2 regions of the Streptomyces sp. NPDC002742 genome follow, and region 1 is predicted to be linked to the other one. Evidence: riboswitches for the same ligand, from Rfam matches in the RefSeq annotation. Region 1 holds a riboswitch; the other holds the start of a gene.

Region 1 (4,156 bases):
CGTCCCAGGCGCGGCGGTCCTGGATCGTCTTCAGGGACCAGAGGTCGAGGACGGGACAGCCGTAGCGGTCCGCGATGGCCCGCACATGTCCGTTGTAGGTGGCGATCTTGCCGCGCAGATGCTTGAGCACGGGCACGTCACGTGTGTCGAAGCCGGTGGTCACCATGACCGTGCCGACGGCGGAGGTGAGATCGGAGATCGCGCGCTCGAAGCGCTCCGCGACCTCGTCGGGGTCGGTGCCCGGGCGGATGATGTCGTTGCCGCCCGCGCAGAACGAGACCAGGTCGGGGCCGAGCTCCTTGGCCTTCAGGAGCTGGGACTCGACGATCTGGTCGAGCAGTTTGCCGCGCACGGCGAGATTGGTGTAGTTGAAATCGCCTTCGGGTCGCCGGTCGGCGAGAAGTACCGCGAACCGGTCGGCCCAGCCGACGAACGCCCCGTCGGGCCCAGGGTCGCCGACGCCCTCGGTGAAGCTGTCCCCCACCGCCACGTACGACCCGATCACTGATCTGTCGTCACTCTTCGAATCGTCTGCCACATCGACCCATAATTCACCTCTGGATGTGAGCTACGCGACCGTAGGGAAGGGTTGACGGACGGTGAGATAAGCCACTCGCCAAGCGTTGGTCAACTCTGGAATAAGACCCGGAACACGGACGTTGAAGGAGCGATCACCCACGGGCCGGGAAATCACGGGAAATCACCGGGCAGCGGTCAGGCGCCTGGTTCGACAGTGGCCGGGTGCCTCACACCGGGAACACCGAAGGCCGGACCCCGGGATCGTGGGTCCGGCCTTCGGAGGCTGTCCTGCCGTCAGGAGCAGGGTGAGCGTCTGGAGCTCAGGGTGAGGCGTCAGCCGACGGCGACACCGTGCGAGCGAAGGTACGCGACCGGGTCGACGTCGGAGCCGTAGTCCGGCGTGGTGCGGATCTCGAAGTGCAGGTGAGGTCCGGTGACGTTGCCGGTCGCGCCGGAGAGGCCGATCTGCTGGCCCTCGGTCACGGTCTGCCCCGCCGAGACGGACAGGGACGACATGTGGGCGTACTGGGAGTACTTGCCGTCGGCGTGCTGGATGACGACCTGGTTGCCGTAGGCGCCGCCCCAGCCCGCGGAGACGACGGTGCCCGCGGCTATGGACTTGATCGTGGTACCGGTGGGAACCACGAAGTCCACGCCCGTGTGGTAGCCGCTGGACCACATGCTGCCCGGCACCTTGTAGCCGGTGCCGACGGAGCTGCTCTCGACCGGCAGGGTGTAGCCGGAACCGCTGCCGGCGGAAGCGCTGTCGGGGGCAGCGGTGTCGGGGGCCGGGGTCGCCTGGTCGGTCTTGGGCGCCGGGGCCGTCGTGCGGGTCGCCGTGTGCGTGGCCGTGTGCGTGACCGTGTGAGTGGCGCCGACGAAAGCGGCCTTCTTGCCGAGCGACAGCTTCAGACCGGGGTGGATCAGCGACGGGTCACCGCCGATGGCGGAGCGGTTGTCGGAGTAGATCTTCTTCCAGCCGCCGCTGACGTTGTGCTCGTCGGCGATCTTCGAGAGATAGTCGCCGGACTTCACCGCGTACGTCTTCGTCGTGGCGGCCTTCCCGGCGACGGGAGCGGCGGTGGCGGCCTTCTCGACGTGCTGCGCGACGGCGGCGGCCGGGGTCGCGGCGTGCGCGCCGGTGGCTCCCATCAGCGGCAGCGCGAGTGCGGCGCCACCGGTTCCGGCCACGGCGATCGAGCGGGTGAAACGGAGGGACTTGGGACGGCGGTGCTTACCCTTCGCGGGCATGACGTTTTCCTCTCCGGCGCCTGCGGGGTGAGCTGTCGGGTGCGGGCTGGAGATGCCCGGCCACGCTGCTGCGTGGCTGTACCCCTAGCCTGTTCCGGAGACCGGACCAGGCGCGGAACCTGTGGGTCCCCCGCTCCTGCCATGTACGGGTGAGTGTGCGGATTCCGGACGGCGGCAGGATTGGGCGTCCGTCCGGATTGAGGCAGAACGTAGGCGAGATGAGAGCGCGTCGACAACTACGCGCTTCTCCCGTTCGTCCACCTTTCTTGATCCATGCGGAAATTGCCGTCACCCTCTGTGGAATGACGATCTTTCGGGCATCCCAACCCGCCGGGAAATGCGGGCGGGTTGGAATTCGAGGACGGCAACGCATCGTCACGAATATGACGCTCCTCACGCGACTCGACCCAGGCTGCTTCATTCCAGGGCCAGTTGTAACGAAGGCGCCAATTAGGGACAGAACAGCCAGATGCGGCGCAGGCGGATAATCATCACATCTGGATTCCAAGGTGGGTCGACTCGCAAAAACGGCACGCCCCAATGCCGCATCTCGCAACAATTCACCCCGGCATACACGCGCGACCGGAGGCGGCGGGCGACCGGTGAACACATTCGAACACGTGTACACATAAAGCGTCGCCGTCAAGGCCGTATCTCCTGAGACGAGACGCCTGTGGACAACTCATTGCCTCAGGAACCCATGTCGTATCGTCGAGAGCGCCAGCCGGACACAACTGCCGACGAGCGACGCCGAGTCCACCAGGCGACGCCGACGGCCGAATGGGAGGAGCCCCCGTGACGCAGCAGGTCCCGTCGACCGAGCCCGAGCTCGGCGGAGTGCGCAACTTCCGCGACGTGGGCGGCCTGCCCACCGCGGACGGCCGACGAGTGCGCTACGGGCACCTGTTCCGCAGCGGCCACCTCGCGCACGCCACGGAGGAGGACGTCGCGTTCCTCGACTCCCTGGGACTCCACACGATCTTCGACTTCCGTAATGCCGCGGACCAGAAACTGGAGGGCCCGGACGTCGAACTGCCGGGCGTACGGAACGTGAACCTCCCGCTGACCGACCCGGCGGCCGGCGGCGAGTTCTGGAAGATGGTCCGCGAGGGCGATCTCGACCAGCTGCGGGGGCTCCTCGGCGACGGCAAGGCAGCGAACCGCATGATCAACTCCTACCGCGCGATCATCAAGGAGCGCACGGCCGAGCACTCCCAGGTGCTGCACGCGCTGGCCGAGGACAGCGCGCCCGCCCTGATGCACTGCGCGGCCGGCAAGGACCGCGCCGGACTGTCCATCGCGATCACCCTCCTCGCCCTCGGCGTCGAGCGCGACGCGATCGTGGCCGACTACCTGGAGTCGAACGCCGCGCACCGCCGCTACAAGGTGCACCGCAGCAACACCTCGGCCGCCGCGTACTCCCCGGAGGTGATGGAACTGCTCAGCCCCCTGTTCGACGCGCGCGCCGAGTACCTGACAGCCGCGTTCGAGACGATCGAGGAGACCTGGGGCAGCGTCGACGCCTACCTGGAGCAAGGACTGGGGATGACGCCGGAGCTCCGGGAGCGTCTGCGCGAGCGGCTGCTGGACTGAGCCGCTCGCCCGGTCTGCGGTTCTACTGGTTGTGCGCGCCCAGCGTGAAGAGCAGATAGATGAAGGCCGCGAAGAGGTGGCCGACGGCGACGTAGATGATCAGCCGCACCCACAGGGCGCGGGGGAACTTCTCCTCCATGGAGCGGCTGCGGGGTTCCGTGGGTTCGGTCATGACGTCTCTCCCGAGGTGGGGTGGCCCGTCGCAGGACCGAGGCACAGCGCGGCGACGGGGCTCTGCAGCAGGGTGTGTACGAAAAGAAGCTCGGCTCCGTCGCGTTCGGCGGCGGCGATGCGGTGCGGGGTCAGCGAGTCGAAGTGGGCGCTGTCCCCCGGCGCGAGCGTGTGCGCGGTGTCCCCGAGGCGCAGCCTGAGCCGCCCCTGGAGGACGTACAGCCACTCCTCGCCCGGGTGGACGCGCACGATGTCACCCTGCGAGCCGTAGGGGACGTGCACGCGCAGCGCCTGCATACCGCGGCCCGCGGCACCGGCCTGCCAGTAGGTCCAGCCGCCCGCCGGGGCCGCTTCCATGTCGGCGGCCCGGACGATCGCGTCACGGTCGGCGACCGTCTCGCCGAGCAGTTCGGAGACCGTCGTACCGTAGACACGGGCCAGCGTGAGCAGCATCGGCAGCGAGGGCTGGCGCTGCCCGGTCTCCAGTCGGGAGAGATGCGCGGGCGAGAGTCCGGCGGCGCGGGCGGCGGCCTCCAGCGTGAGGGAGGCGCCGCGGCGCAGCGCGCGGAGCTGGGGCGCCACGGCGCGCAGCTCGGCGGACGGCTCTTCGACCGCCCCTGGA
Region 2 (4,156 bases), on a different contig from region 1:
CCTTGGCGGACAGCCGCGGATACGGCGCGAAGAAGCGGTAGTACTTCGACTCGTCGGACACCTGCTCGTAGAAGCTGACCAGGCGTTCGGCGTCGTCGACGGTGATGGGCCTGATGCGTGCGGTGCCGCCGTCGCGCAGCACCACGTCGGCCTCCCAGTGAGCCGGGTACTCGTGCCGGTCCGACGAGGTCTGCATGGGGCCCAGAGTACGGCTCGCGTACGACAACGGCGCGAGGCAGTCTGAAGGTGACGGACGCCGGAGCGGGGCCGCGGACCGGCGCCGCCGCGGGCGGAACCCGGTCCGTCCGGGCACGCCTCACGATATGGAACACTGGTCTAGACAACCTTGAACACCCGAAGGGCAGCATCACATGGCTGAGCGCCGCGTCAACGTCGGCTGGACCGAGGGCCTCCACGCCCGCCCCGCCTCCATCTTCGTCCGGGCCGCCACGGCCTCCGGCATCCCCGTGACGATCGCCAAGTCCGACGGCAACCCCGTCAACGCGGCCTCCATGCTCGCGGTCCTCGGCCTGGGCGCCCAGGGCGGCGAGGAGATCGTCCTCGCGTCGGACTCCGAGGGCGCGGACGCCGCTCTCGACCGTCTGGCGAAGCTGGTCGCCGAGGGTCTCGACGAGCTCCCCGAGACCGTCTGAGCCCACAAGGCACCCAGGACCACACGCGGCTGAGCCGCGCCCCCCTTCTCCGGGCGGCGCGGCTCAGCCGTTTTCCGCACCCCGCTCAGGAATTCCCGCGGCGACACCCGCGGGCCCTGGTGCCGCCGTCACGGGAATAGCGCGCGCCGAAATTCCGGACACACGAATAAAAGGGCATCAGAAATAAGCCCCCGCCGAATATCCCTCTTTGTATACGGCGCCCGTGTTAATGACGCTGGCCCATCATGTTTACGGGATGTTGCGAACTTCTCACACGGTCCGGCCGGTCGCCGCCGGGAAATCGGAGCCGGTGCGCGGTCGTCGCGCGCTCGGTGTGCAGGGCCATGATCGCGCGGGCCCGCTCGCCGTCGCCGCGGGCGACAGCGTCCACGATGCCGCCGTGCTCCGCCCAGGACTCCGCGGGGTTGGCCGGAGCGTCCACCGAGTACATCCAGGCGATCTTGTGACGCAGCTGGGCGAGCGTGGACGTCAGCGCGGGACTGCCGGACGCCTGTGCGAGCGTCTCGTGGAACCAGCCGCCCAGGGAACGCAGATCCTCGCTGTGGCCTCTCCTGGAACGCTCCTGGCCCAGCCTGACCAGGCCCCGCAGCACCTTGAGGTGGGCCTCCGTACGCCGCTGGGCGGCCCTCGCGGCACCCAGTGGTTCCAGCAGCATGCGCATCTCCAGGAGGTCCGCGGCCTCCTGCTCGGTGGGCTCCGCGACGCACGCGCCCGCGTGCCGACGGGTGACCACGAAGCCCTCGGCCTCCAGGGTGCGCAGGGCCTCGCGCACGGGGACGCGCGAGACGCCGTAGCGCCGCGCGAGCAGTTCCTCGGTGAGCCGGCCGCCGCGCTCGTAGACACCCGCGACGATGTCGTCACGGATCGCCGTGCATACCGAGTGCGCCGGAATACGCATGACCGACCTCCGCTTTAATCCCCGCGAAACGCCATCGATTGACGCTTGTTCAGTGACTCTATTGCAGGAAGCCTGAATTTCCGATGGCGGGCCTGAATCCATGGATATTTTTTGGACAGACGCCTCCGGAAACGACGATGCCCCGGCTCGGTGAGCCGGGGCATCGAAAGCGGTGAGAAGCCGCGAAGCGGTCGTCAGACGTTGACTCCGTGCGAGCGCAGGTACGCGACCGGGTCGATGTCCGAGCCGTACTCCGCGGTCGTACGGGCCTCGAAGTGAAGGTGCGGTCCGGTGGTGTTGCCGGTGTCCCCGGAGAGGCCGATCTGCTGCCCCGGAGTGACCGTCTGCCCCACGGACACGCCGATGGACGACAGGTGGCCGTACATGGTGTACGTCCCGTCGTGCATCTTGATCACTACTTGATTGCCGTAGGCGCCGCCCCAGCCGGTCGTGACGATGGTGCCGGAGCCCACCGCGTGGACCGAGGTGCCGTACGCGGCGTGGAAGTCGACGCCGGTGTGGCTGCCCGAGGACCAGAGGCTGCTGCTGGCCTGGTAACCGGTGGAGACGTAGGAACCGGTGATCGGGATGACGAACGTGTTCAGGCGCTTGCGCTCGGCCTCACGGGCGGCGCGCTCCTTGGCCTCGCGGGACTTCGCGGCCTGCTCCGCGGCGTACTTGCGCGCGGCCTGTTCGGCCTGCTTCCGCGCGGCGGCCTCGTCGGCGGCGCGCTGCTGCGCGAAGGCCTGGGCGTCGATCTGGTCGGCGACCGTGTCTCCGAGGGTGACGGCCTGGGTCAGCCCGGTCTGCTCGACGGAGGCCTCCGCCGCGAACGCGGGGGCGGCCAGGGTTCCGATCACACCGGTCGTGGTGAGCGCCGCGACCCCGACGGCGGTCGTGGTGGTGCTGTGCACCCGGCTCGTTCGACGATGCTTGCCGGTGCCACAGGTGAACGCCATGTAGGGGCTGATCCTTTCCTTCCCTCTCGCCTACCGGGTTAGCTGACGGGTTCGGAGCAGGAAGGTCTCCTACGGACCCCCTCCGAAGAGGGCGTCCGATTCACCCCAGGGACTACGTGTGGGTCCCCGGCTCCCCTGACTCGCGCCATGGGGGACTCGGCGATGACTGTCCGGTGCCGCGGGCGCGGCGCACTGCGTGACGAACAGCCGGACCGACGCTAAACGGGGTGTCATTCGAACAACAAACGGATCACGATTTTTGTAACGCATCCCACAGGGCAGAAGGGCAACTCCCGCACGAATACGGACATCTTGGGGGCCTTTCGCGGGACGCAGGAGGGCCCTGACGACTCTTCGGTCACCAGGGCCCTCCTCCGTCGCACGGCCCCTACTCGGCGGCCACCACGCTGACTTCACCGATTCCGAGAGCCTTGACCGGCTCCTCGATCTGCGCCGCGTCGCCCACCAGGACGGTCACCAGCCGGTCCATCGGGAAGGCGCTCACCGCGGCCGCGGTGGCCTCCACGGTGCCGGTGGCGGCCAGTTGCCGGTACAGCGTCGCCTGATAGTCGTCCGGCAGGTACTGCTCGACCTGGTCCGCGAGCGTGCTCGCGACGGCTGCCGCCGTCTCGAACTTGAGGGGCGCGACACCCACCAGGTTCTGCACGGCGACGTCGCGCTCCGCGTCGGTCAGCCCCTCGGCCGCGAGGGTGCGCAGCACCTTCCACAGGTCGTCGAGCGCCGGACCGGTGTTCGGGGTGTCCACCGAGCCGCTGATGGCGAGCATCGCGACACCCGTGCCGTCCGGCGCGGCGCGCAGGACCTGGCCGAACGCCCGTACGCCGTAGGTGTAGCCCTTCTCCTCGCGCAGGACGCGGTCCAGGCGTGAGGTGAGGGTGCCGCCGAGGCAGTAGGTGCCGAGCACCTGGGCGGCCCACACGCGGTCGTGCCGGTCGGCGCCGACCCGGCCGATGAGCAGCTGCGTCTGGACCGCGCCGGGGCGGTCGACGATGATCACGCGGCCGGTGTCGTCGGCGCTCACCGGCGGCACGGGACGCGGCTCGGCGGACGAACCGGTCCAGGAGCCCAGCGTGTCGCCGAGCAGCTCGTCGAGGTCGACACCCGTCAGGTCACCGACGACGACGGCGGTGGCCGTCGCGGGGCGTACGTACTTGTCGTAGAAGGCGCGTACGGCCGCGGAGTCGATCTTCTGGACGGTCTCCTCGGTGCCCTGGCGCGGGCGCGACATGCGCGCGCTCGCCGGGAACAGTTCCTTGGAGAGCTCCTTTGCGGCACGACGGGCGGGGTTGGCCGTCTCGTGCGGGATCTCGTCGAGCCGGTTGCGCACCAGCCGCTCGACCTCGCTGTCCGCGAACGCGGGCGCTCGCAGGGCGTCGGCGAGCAGGCCCAGCGCCTTGGCCAGGCGCGAGACCGGCACTTCGAGGGACAGCCGTACGCCGGGGTGGTCGGCGTGCGCGTCGAGCGTGGCGCCGCAGCGCTCCAGTTCGGCGGCGAAGTCCTCGGCCGAGTGCTTGTCGGTGCCCTCGGAGAACGCGCGCGCCATGATCGTGGCGATGCCGTCCAGGCCCGCGGGCTCGGCCTCCAGTGGCGCGGCCAGGATCACC

What was found. A riboswitch is a leader RNA that binds a small molecule or an ion and turns the genes downstream of it on or off. The one in region 1 is predicted to bind cyclic di-AMP.
Positions count from the first base shown of each region.
Region 2: it holds a riboswitch for cyclic di-AMP, as region 1 does, so the genes downstream of both, ACFYW8_RS08960 (peptidoglycan DD-metalloendopeptidase family protein) here and ACFYW8_RS25220 (peptidoglycan DD-metalloendopeptidase family protein) in region 1, are expected to answer to the same signal.

Region 1 covers NZ_JBIAQF010000014.1:68,366-72,521, forward strand. Annotated here, with positions in the region: gene ACFYW8_RS25215 (SGNH/GDSL hydrolase family protein) at 1-505, opposite strand, end outside; gene ACFYW8_RS25220 (peptidoglycan DD-metalloendopeptidase family protein) at 853-1,770, opposite strand; cyclic di-AMP (ydaO/yuaA leader) riboswitch at 1,775-1,932, opposite strand; gene ACFYW8_RS25225 (tyrosine-protein phosphatase) at 2,566-3,363, shown strand; gene ACFYW8_RS25230 (DUF6126 family protein) at 3,386-3,502, opposite strand; gene ACFYW8_RS25235 (helix-turn-helix domain-containing protein) at 3,532-4,156, opposite strand, start outside.
Region 2 covers NZ_JBIAQF010000004.1:349,191-353,346, forward strand. Annotated here, with positions in the region: gene ACFYW8_RS08945 (GNAT family N-acetyltransferase) at 1-196, opposite strand, end outside; gene ACFYW8_RS08950 (HPr family phosphocarrier protein) at 372-653, shown strand; gene ACFYW8_RS08955 (GntR family transcriptional regulator) at 880-1,572, opposite strand; gene ACFYW8_RS08960 (peptidoglycan DD-metalloendopeptidase family protein) at 1,767-2,531, opposite strand; cyclic di-AMP (ydaO/yuaA leader) riboswitch at 2,544-2,703, opposite strand; gene ACFYW8_RS08965 (pitrilysin family protein) at 2,920-4,156, opposite strand, start outside.